Regions from separate parts of the Mesorhizobium sp. M0051 genome, predicted to be linked through region 1. Evidence: riboswitches for the same ligand, from Rfam matches in the RefSeq annotation. Region 1 holds a riboswitch; the other holds the start of a gene.
The links. Region 1 has a riboswitch for cobalamin ahead of bluB (5,6-dimethylbenzimidazole synthase). Riboswitches for the same ligand answer to the same signal wherever they lie in the genome.
Positions count from the first base shown of each region.

Region 2: another riboswitch for cobalamin. It lies ahead of NKJ90_RS06275 (aromatic ring-hydroxylating oxygenase subunit alpha); the one in region 1 lies ahead of bluB (5,6-dimethylbenzimidazole synthase).

Region 1 covers NZ_JAMYUT010000036.1:39,648-44,778, reverse strand. The annotation lists gene NKJ90_RS28345 (TetR/AcrR family transcriptional regulator) at 1-279, shown strand, start outside; partial or broken gene NKJ90_RS28340 (hypothetical protein) at 633-1,616, shown strand; gene bluB (5,6-dimethylbenzimidazole synthase) at 1,617-2,363, opposite strand; cobalamin riboswitch at 2,412-2,591, opposite strand; gene NKJ90_RS28330 (histone deacetylase family protein) at 2,713-3,639, shown strand; gene NKJ90_RS28325 (exodeoxyribonuclease VII small subunit) at 3,643-3,894, shown strand; gene NKJ90_RS28320 (DUF2277 domain-containing protein) at 3,993-4,259, shown strand; gene NKJ90_RS28315 (pirin family protein) at 4,298-5,131, shown strand, end outside.
Region 2 covers NZ_JAMYUT010000004.1:179,273-184,403, reverse strand. The annotation lists gene NKJ90_RS06280 (FAD-binding oxidoreductase) at 1-692, opposite strand, end outside; gene NKJ90_RS06275 (aromatic ring-hydroxylating oxygenase subunit alpha) at 739-1,986, opposite strand; cobalamin riboswitch at 2,102-2,303, opposite strand; gene NKJ90_RS06270 (DUF680 domain-containing protein) at 2,812-3,009, shown strand; gene NKJ90_RS06265 (DUF680 domain-containing protein) at 3,081-3,290, shown strand; gene NKJ90_RS06260 (DUF680 domain-containing protein) at 3,371-3,607, shown strand; gene NKJ90_RS06255 (ABC transporter ATP-binding protein) at 3,684-4,796, opposite strand; gene bglA (beta-galactosidase BglA) at 4,821-5,131, opposite strand, start outside.

The DNA.
Region 1 (5,131 bases):
CGGGATGGCCCGGCCGTTCTGGGCGATCCGGCACAATGGCCGAACGCCAATGCGTGCATCGCTTCAATGACCGGCCATCTGACGGCGCTTCAGGAGGAGGGGGTCGTCGTCTCCAGCCTCGACCCCGAAACTGCCTCGCGGCTGATCAACGGCGCGAGCAGTCAGGCGGCGCAGCGGATCGCCAATTCGAACGACCCCGAAGCGACCTCGAAGAAGGTGGTCACGGCGTTCAAGCAACTGCTCGAAGGCCTGCTCAAAAGGCCGGGTCAACCGAGTTGAAATCCCATTGGTGGCTTGGCGCCACGGTAGGGCTCCGAACTCAGGTTAGCAAAAGACCTGACGACAGCCAGTTCGGCAGTGTCGGCAGCTTTTGTGCCGGCAGCTTTTCACGATAGGAATTTTTTCTTGACTCCGTGACCTCAGCTATGGTACATATTCGCTCATGGTGCTGATTTGCGCCAGTGACCCGCCGCGCAGGCGGGTTTTTCGTTTCCGCCAGCCTACGCGCCGGCGAAGGCTCCCAAGGAACCTGTTAACCCGAGTTCGTTGCCCTGTGGGCGCCACGGCCGGCAATTGACAATCGCCGGGTTGGGTTCATCCTTTCTCACCATCTCTGAGGGGAGATTCGGGACATGTGGGATTTCGATATCGGCAGGTCGGTGTCCATCATGATGCGGACCTGGCCGTTCATTGTCTTTCGCATGATCGTCTATTTTGGCATCACGCTGGCCTACATCATGGCGACCGGCACGGGCGCCTCTGTCGGCTATGGCGTCGGTCATATCTCCACCGATCCCGACGGGCCGCTGTCGTTTGCCCTGTGGGGCGGCGTGGTCGGCTTCGGCATCGTCTCGATCGCCGTCTACTAGATTCGCGAATACATCCTCTATGTCGTCAAGGCCGGTCACATCGCCGTCATGGTCCATCTGATCGACGGTCGCGACATTCCGGGTGGCCAAGGCCAGGTCGCCTACGCCAAGGATATCGTTACCCAGCGTTTCGCGGAGGCCAACATCCTTTTCGTCGTCGACCAGCTGGTCAAGGGCGCCATCCGCGCCATCACCGGCCTGCTTGGCGGCATCGCCGCTTTCCTGCCGATCCCGGGCCTGAGCGGCCTCGTCTCCTTCATCAACACGGTGATCCGCCTGTCGCTGACCTATGTCGATGAGATCATCCTCGGCTACAACATTCGCATTAATTCATCCTCGCCGTTCGAGACGGCGCGCCAGGGCGTCGTGCTCTATGCCCAGAATGGCAAGGTCATGGTCAAGAATGCCGTCTGGCTGGCGGTCATCATGTGGGGCGTATCATTCCTCATTTTCTTGCTCATGCTGGCCCCGGCCGCCGCCATTCTTTTCCTGATGCCCGGCCAGCTCGCCGACTGGGCCTTCGTGCTCGCCATCGTCTTCGCCTGGGCCTTCAAGGCGGCGTTCATCGAGCCCTTCGCCATCGCTTGCCTGATGCAGGTCTATTTCAAGACCATCGCGGGCCAGGTGCCAGATCCGGCCTGGGACACCCGGCTGGCGGAGGCGTCGTCGAAGTTCAGGGAACTCAAGGACAAGGCGCTGGCCTCCTTTGGCGGCTCGCCCTGGGGACCGGCCGGCGCGACACCCTGATCAGCGAGGGCTCGACGGCGCGGCAGAAACGGTGTTGAGGCGCGCCACGGTCGATTTGAGCAGCACTTCACCTTGCCCGGAAAACGTCTCGCTCATGATCAGTTCCGGCAGCGGCAGCCGCCGTCCCCAGCCATGCGTTTCAAGGTCAGGTTTTGGCGCGAACTCCGAGACGCGGCCGACGCAGAGATAGGCGACCGGGGTCACATGCTCCGGAATAGAAAGCAGGCCTTTCAGCGCTTGCGCCTCGATGATGCTGACCCAGCCGACACCGACGCCTTCGGCGCGCGCCGCCAGCCAGAAATTCTGCACCGCGCAGACCGTGCTATAGAGGTCCATCTCCGGATTGTGCGAGCGTCCCAGTGGCGAACCCTTCGAACGCTCGCGATCGCAGGTGATGCAGATGTTGAGCGCGCTTTCGCAAATGCCTTCCAGCTTGAGTTTGCGGTAGAGCGCCTGCCGCTCTTCCGCAATGGCCGGCAGTTCCTGCTGGCGCGCCGCCAGGAACAGGTCGCGCACCTTTTCCCGTCGCTCGGCATCGCGAATGACGATGAAGTTCCAAGGCTGCATGAAGCCGACCGACGGCGCGTGATGGGCGGCAAGCAGCAGCCGCGCCAGCACCTCATCGTCGAGCCCGGTGGGCAGGAAATGGCTGCGGACGTCGCGCCGCGTGAACATGGCGCGATACACCGCATCGCGCGCATTCTGCTCAAATCCATCGCCAACAGCAGCGGTCATGTGTTCCGGCATCGCTTGTCCCCTTGCGATTGCAATCGATGCCAACCGCCTGACCATGCGGATGACGATGCCTGCCAGGCCGGTCTTCTGGCTCGGGATCAACCCGCGTCCGGTGCCTTCCCGTCATCGACAGTGGCATATACCGGCGCGGTCCCCCTTACAGCGTTGGGCACGCCACGGAATTCAACCGTGTTCCCGATTCTCCCGCTTGCGGCGGGCACCAGGCAGTGTCACGGACCTTACGCCGAAGCGCGGACGACGCCAATGCCTGCAGCGACGCGAATGGACGCAGGCGCGATTTTCCCCAGTCATCGGCCGCCGGTGCATGGCCTTTGCCGATCCGGGTCACTAGATTAGGACGATGGCTACCCGTCTCTATACCCATCCGATCTTCCTTGAGCACCTCACGCCGCCCGGCCATCCCGAGCGGCCGGACCGCTTGCGCGCCATCGAGCGCGTGCTGGACGACGAGGCTTTTGCCGCGCTCGATCGTATCCAGGCGCCGGAAGGCGACGAGGCCACCATCCTCTATGCTCATCCCGCCGATTTCGTCGCCCGCGTGCGCGCCGCCATTCCCGACGAGGGAATCGCCCGCATCGACGCTGACACCACCGCCAGCCCGAAGAGCTGGCAGGCGGCGATCACCGCAATCGGTGCGGCCAACGCCGCCGTCGACGACGTCTTTGCAGGCCGCGCCGACAATGTCTTCGTCGCGGCGCGGCCGCCCGGCCACCATGCCGAAAAAACCACGGCGATGGGTTTTTGTCTGTTCAATACGGCGGCGATCGCGGCGCGTTATGCGCAGAAGAAGCATGGTATCGAGCGTGTTGCCGTCGTCGACTGGGACGTGCATCACGGCAACGGCACGCAGGATATTTTCTGGGACGATCCGTCGGTGCTCTATTGTTCGACGCACCAGATGCCGCTCTACCCCGGCACCGGCGCGAGGAACGAAACCGGTGCCGGCAACATCGTCAACGTACCGCTGGCGCCGCAGACCGGCAGCGAGGTGTTTCGCGATGCCTTCCTGTCGCGCGTGCTGCCGGCGCTCGACAATTTCGCGCCCGACCTGATCATCATTTCGGCCGGGTTCGACGCACATCACCGCGATCCGCTGGCCGAGATCAACCTGACCGAGGACGATTTCGACTGGGCGACCGGCCAGCTGATGCAGCGCGCCGCGCGTCACAGCGGCGACCGGCTCGTCAGCCTGCTCGAGGGTGGCTACGATCTGCAGGGATTGGCATTTTCGGTCGCCGCCCATGTCGGGCGACTGATGAAAGGATGAATGATGGCTGGTGAGATCAACGAAGATGTCAAGGAGATGAGCTTCGAACAGGCCCTCGACGCGCTGGAAAAGATCGTCGATGATCTTGAGCGTGGCGACGTGCCGCTCGATCAGTCGATCAAGATCTATGAGCGCGGCGAAGCGCTGAAGGCGCATTGCGACCGGCTGCTAAAGGCAGCCGAGGACAAGGTCGAGAAGATCAGGCTGTCGCGTGACGGCAAGCCGGTTGGAACGGAGCCGCTCGACGCGGACTGAGGCACGCAGCCGTCTCACCGACTTTTGGACACGATCATGATTGAGCATAGAGTTCGTCTTGATTGAAACGGCTCAGGACAAGAGGAGATACGGAAACGATGTGCAGAAACATCAAGACCCTGTTCAATTTTGATCCGCCCGCGACCAACGACGAAGTCCGCGACGCGGCACTTCAGTTTGTCCGCAAGCTGAGCGGAACGACGCGGCCTTCGAAGCAGAATCAGCATGCCTTCGACCACGCGGTCGAAGCCATCGCGGCATCGGCGCGCGAACTGCTCGATTCACTCGAAACTCATCAGCATCCTCGCAATCGCGAGGAAGTGGCGGCCAAACTAAGGGCGAAATCGGCGATCCGGTTTGCCTGAAGCGTCCAGGCTGCCTCTGGCGCTGACAAGGAGAGTGCATGAGCTTCTTCCCGGGGAAAGACCCAGAGGCCGGCGACGCCTTCGCCAGCGACCAGATCGAACTGATGGTCATCCCCAACGCCAAGGATATTGGCGGTTTCCAGGTGCGCCGCGCCCTGCCGACCGCCAAGAGGCGGTTGGTCGGCCCGTTCATCTTCTTCGACCGCATGGGCCCGGCTATCCTGCGCGCCGGCCAGGCGCTCGACGTACGCCCGCATCCGCATATCGGTCTGTCGACGGTCACCTATCTGTTCGACGGCAATATAAGGCATCGCGATTCACTCGGCACCGAAATGGTCATCCAGCCCGGTGACGTAAACCTGATGACCGCCGGCCGCGGCATCGTCCATTCTGAGCGCACCCCTGAAGAAATGCGCGGCGCGCCGATGTCGATTTCGGGCTTGCAGACCTGGTTGGCGCTGCCGGACGGCAAGGAAGACGTAGCCCCAGTTTTCGAGAACACCACAGCACTCCGGTTGCCCGAGATCGACGCCGAGGGCGTTAGCGGCCGCATTGCCATTGGTGATTTCCAAGGGCTGCGATCCCCGGTCAGGGCCGACACAGAGACACTCTATGCCGATCTGCGCCTGGCGCCAGGCGCCAGCGTGAAGATCCCCGCCGATGCGGAAGAACGAGCCATCTACACACTGGAAGGCGAGGTCTCGATCTCGGGCGACGCTTTCCCGGCCGAACGGCTGCTGGTGTTTCGGCCCGGTGACGAGATCGTCGTATCGTCGCAGACCGGCGCGCATTTCATGCTGTTCGGCGGCGCTTCGCTCGGCTCGCAGCGCTACATCTGGTGGAATTTCGTCTCATCGTCGAAGGAACGCATC
Region 2 (5,131 bases), on a different contig from region 1:
AAAGGATCGGGGCCGCAGCAGAAGATTTCGCGCTCGCGGAAATCGGGCGCCAGCAGCGGCAGCCTGATGGCGTCGATGCGGCCCATATGGCCGAACCAGCCCTCTCGGCTCGAACGCTCCTCGATCATGAAACCGAGCGACAAGCCCGGCATACGGCTGCCGAGCAGTTCGAGCTCCTTGCGGAAAATGATCTCTTCCGGGCGGCGCGCGCAATTGACGAAGCCGACATCGGTCCATGGCGCACAGTCGTTCAGCCAGCGCAGCATCGACATCATCGGCGTCACGCCCGAACCGGCCGAAATGAACAGATATTTAGCCGCCGGGTGACTGTGCAGCGAAAAATCGCCGGTCGGCCCATAGGCCTTGACGTGCGAGCCGGGCGTCAGATGGTCAAACATCCATCGCGTGCCGGTGCTGCCGGCTTGCGCCTTCACCGTCACTGCGATCGAGAACGGCCGCGATGGCGAGGACGACAGCGTATAGGTGCGCATCAGCGGCCCGTCCGCAGTCGGCAGTTCCAACGTCACGAACTGGCCCGGCTTGTAGCGGAACCAGGTCTGGTTGTCGGAGCGGAAGGTGAAGGTCTTGACGTCAGGCGCTTCGTCGCTGACGCCGATCACCTCCAGCACCTGCAGCCTGTCGTTCCAGGGCGTCATCTGGTCGAGATGGCGATAGAGGCCAAGATCCGTCATCGCATTCATCCTCTCTTGTCCCTCATGTTTTGTGCATGTGATGCAACTAGGCGACGCTGCGTAGCGCCGGCCTTCCACCTTCGGCGAGGCGCGGGCCGATGAACGACGCGTACCATTCGACGAACTGGATCACGCCGCCCTCATGCAGCTCCGAATAGGGGCCTGGTTCGTAGGCGGGCGACAGGATGCCGAGAGCGTTTTCCTCAACGATGCGGCGGTCCTGGTCGTTGGTTTCGGTCCACACATGGGTAAGGTCTTCGATGGTGTAGTCGACGCCCTCGACCGCGTCCTTGTGCACCAGCCATTTCGTCGTCACCGCCGTTTCCGTGGCGCTGATCGGCACCACCCGGAACGTCACCGCGTGATCGATAAGGATGTGGTTCCATGTCGTCGGATAGTGATAGTGCATCAAGGTGCCGATGCGGTCGGCGGAGACAGCGTCGGAGAGGTTCTTCTTCACCGCCAGTTTGCCGCTCATGGTGTAGCTGACGGCATCGCGCAGCAGCGGCGCGCGGGTGGCTCGATACTGCCCGGCCGGATCGATGCGGAACTTGCTCGGAAGTCCGACGGCCTCGCATTTGGCCCAATGCGCGACCATTTCAGGGTCGCTGTCGGCGCCGTTGACGCCGGTCACAGTCGGAGCCTCCGGGAAGGTCTTGCACAGCTCGGGATGGTTGGCGACGCAGTGATAGCACTCGCGATTGTTTTCCCAGACCAGCTTCCAGTTGCCCTTCTCGATGATCGTGCTCTCGAAGGCGACCTTTGCTTCCCTCAACCGGTGAGGCAGAAGATAAGGTTCGATCATCGCCCGCATCGGCGCGAAATCCGCTGGCTCCTTGGCCAGGCAGATGAAGATATAGCCGCCGACGCTCTCGCAGGCGACCGGCTTCAGGCTGAACTCACTCTTGTCGAAACCGTCGGCCATCTGACGGGCGAACAGCAGGCGGCCGTCGAGCTCATAGGTCCACTGGTGATAGGGACAGACGAGCTTTGCCGCAGTACCCTTGTCGGTGTTGCAGACGCGACTACCGCGATGGCGGCACGAATTGTGGAAGGCGTTGATCTTGCCTTGCTGGTCACGGACAAGAACAACCGGATAGTCGCCGATCTGCACGGTAATGTAGCTGCCCGGCTTCGGCAGCTCGCAATCATGGCCGATGAACAGCCAATCGCGATACCAGATCAGCTCCATGTCCAGCTTGAAGTAGTCTGGATCGGTGTAGAAGGGCTGCTCTAGCGAAAAGCCTTGCCGACGGCTGTTCAAGAGCCTCAGCATGTCGTTGCGAATATCCATGTCCTGTCCTCGTTATCTAAGGACTGAACTGGTGGTGACGGAGGGAGGATTGGACGCAGGCCGGCGAGGCGCCGGGCATGCACTATCCACCTCTTGATCGCCCACCGCGATCAGTCGAGTCTAGAAATCTCGGGCTGGTTTCCGGGCTTTGGAGTTGTCCTTGCGGACGATCGCGACACCTTCCCAGGCAGTTGCCCAGTGGTCTCCCGTTGCGACTTGAACTCCACCACCGTTGCGGGGGCAGCGCCGGATTTTGACCGGCTTCCCAATTCTCCGCCCCGTCGTCACGAAGCGGCACCTGAGATGGCATGATCTAACCACGATCGCTGGCGCGTCATCGGCATGAAAACGACATCGTATCCATGCGGCGCGACACGCGTGCGAAACGTTCGGGTTGGCGATTGCCGGGCTGAAATCCTATCTCTTCGGCAGCCATCGCCACTTGCAATCTCCTCGAAAGCCAACCCTTGCTGGCGGCCAAAAAAGGCTAGCGGTTTCGAAAAGTGACTATTAGCTGATTCTAAAATCGAACCGAACGGTTCGTTTCTGTTGACGGTGCGTGCAGGACGTTGTGAACGCCGGGCCTTGGCAACAGTTGGTGATCCAGCGGACGGTTTTGCTTAAACCATTGAAAAATAAAGATAAGAAGTAGCGTGTGGAAGCCCTTGGCACAATTTCAAGTAGCGGATTCATGGTCCACACGGAACAACTTCGTGATTGGAAAAGGCGAGGATGCCCTCCCACATCGGGCCTGTCCGAACGACGCGATTTCATTTCCAAGACACGCCGCTAGACGGACGAAAAGAAGATACTGGAGTACAAAAAATGAAAAAGATCATTCTCACTGCCGCCGCCGTTCTGGCCATTTCCGGCAGCGCCTTCGCTAATGGCAGCGACCACTACGGTTCGAACGCCCCGGCAGCCACTGCCGTCGACAGCTCGTACACCGCTTCGGTGAAGAAGTCGGAACCGGCTGCTCAGACGCCTGCCCAGGGCAGCGACCGTAACCTCTTCGGCCACTAACAACCAATTCCCAGTTGACAGCGGGTTCGCCCGCCGTCCTGGCGAAATCCAGAAAATTCAAGAGACTTGAAATGAAGAAGATCATTCTTGCTACCGCCGCTGTTCTGGCCATCTCGGGTAGCGCTTTCGCCGCTAGCGACAACTATGGTTCGAACGGCGCCAACCAGCCTGCCACCACCGCCGTCGACAGCTCGTACACGGCTTCCGTCAAGAAGTCGGAGCCGGCCACGCAGGCGCCTGTCAACCATGGCAGCGACCGCAACCTGTTCGGCAACAACTAACATCCGATCAAAACCAACATCCGACAGCGATGCTGCGGGTTAACCCGCAGCATCGAATTCGAGAATACGGAGTGTCAAAAATGAAAAAGATTGTTCTTACTGCCGCCGCTCTTCTGATTGCCGCCGGCAGCGCCTATGCCCGCAACGACAACGTTGGTGGCACCGACATCAACAAGCAGTCGACCGTCAACGTCGATACCTCGCATACGGGCTCGATCCGCAAGAGCGAATCGCCGATCTACAAGCTGCTCAATTCGTCGGGCGACGCTCCGAAGTCCGCCCCCCAGGGCAGTGATCGGAACCTCTTCGGCCGCTAACAGTCTAAGCCGATGTCCAGAAAAGAGGGGCGGGCCTTGCCCGCCGCTCTTTTTTTACCGTCGAGATGGTTCCGTCTCAAGCCGCCTTCGCTTCTGCTTCGTGAAGCGCGAAGGACCGCCCGTCCGTATCGAAGATATGCAGGTCTTCGCCATTGGCGCTCAGCCGCAATGTCGAGCCGCGCTTGACCTCGACGTTGCCGGGCAGCTTGGTCACCAGCGGCAGGTCGGCGCGGCCGATGTCGACATAGACAAGCTGGACCTCGCCGAGCTGCTCGACGTAGTCGACCGTCCCTTCGAACAGATAGTCCGCACCGCTGGCAATGATCAAATCCTCCGGCCGCACGCCAAAGCTCACCGCGGCGCCCTTTGCCGAAGCAGGGGTCGTGATCGGCACGGTTGCCTTGCGACCGCCGACATGGCTGACGACAGTCGGGTTCCCGGTCTTGTCGATGGTCGCCGGCAGGATGTTCATGGCCGGCGAGCCGATGAACTGGGCAACGAACAGATTGCCGGGCTTCTTGTAGAGATCCATGGGCGTGCCGACCTGTTCGATATGGCCTTCCTTGAGCACCACGATGCGGTCGGCCAGCGTCATCGCCTCGACCTGGTCATGGGTGACGTAGATCATGGTCGTGGCGGGCATCGATTCCTTGAGCTTGGCGATTTCGATGCGGGTGGCGACGCGAAGTGCGGCGTCAAGGTTCGACAGCGGCTCGTCAAACAGGAACACCTTCGGATTGCGCACGATTGCGCGGCCAATGGCGACGCGCTGGCGCTGTCCGCCCGACATCGCCTTGGGCAAGCGGTCGAGATATTTCGTCAACTGCAGGATTTCCGCCGCCTGGCGTACGCGCCGGTCGATCTCGGCCTTGTTCTCCTTCCCGATCTTCATCGAGAACGCCATGTTGTCGTAGACGGTCATGTGCGGGTACAGCGCGTAGGACTGGAACACCATGGCGATGCCCCGCTTCGACGGCGGCACGTCGTTCACGACCTCGCCGGCTATTCTGAGCTCGCCGGAGGTGATTTCCTCGAGCCCGGCGATCGACCTCAGCAATGTCGACTTGCCGCAGCCCGACGGACCGACGAAGACGATGAATTCGCCCGACTTGATATCGAGGTCGATGCCGTGGAGAATGTTCAGATTGCCGTAGGACTTCTTCACTTGCCTTAGTGTGACATCGGCCATTGGTTTCCTCCAGTGATTTGAAATTCAGTCGACGCGCCCGAACCAGGCGCCGTAGCCGCCAAGCTCGATGGAACCGCTGCTTGCCTGCCCCGAAAATCCGTGCCCGGGCAAAGGTTGCAGCGATCGGCTGCCAAGGTCAACCTTGGTTGGCCCGGCTCTCAGATTGAAGACGCAGACGACCTGCTCGTTGCCTGCGCGGCGGGTGAAGGCAACGGTGTCGCCCTCGCTTTCGATAAAGGTGATGTCACCCTTGACGAGCGCCGGATGGGCACGCCGGAACGTGAGAAAGCGACGATAGTGCTCAAGCAGCGAATTCTCGTCGCCCTGCTGGACAT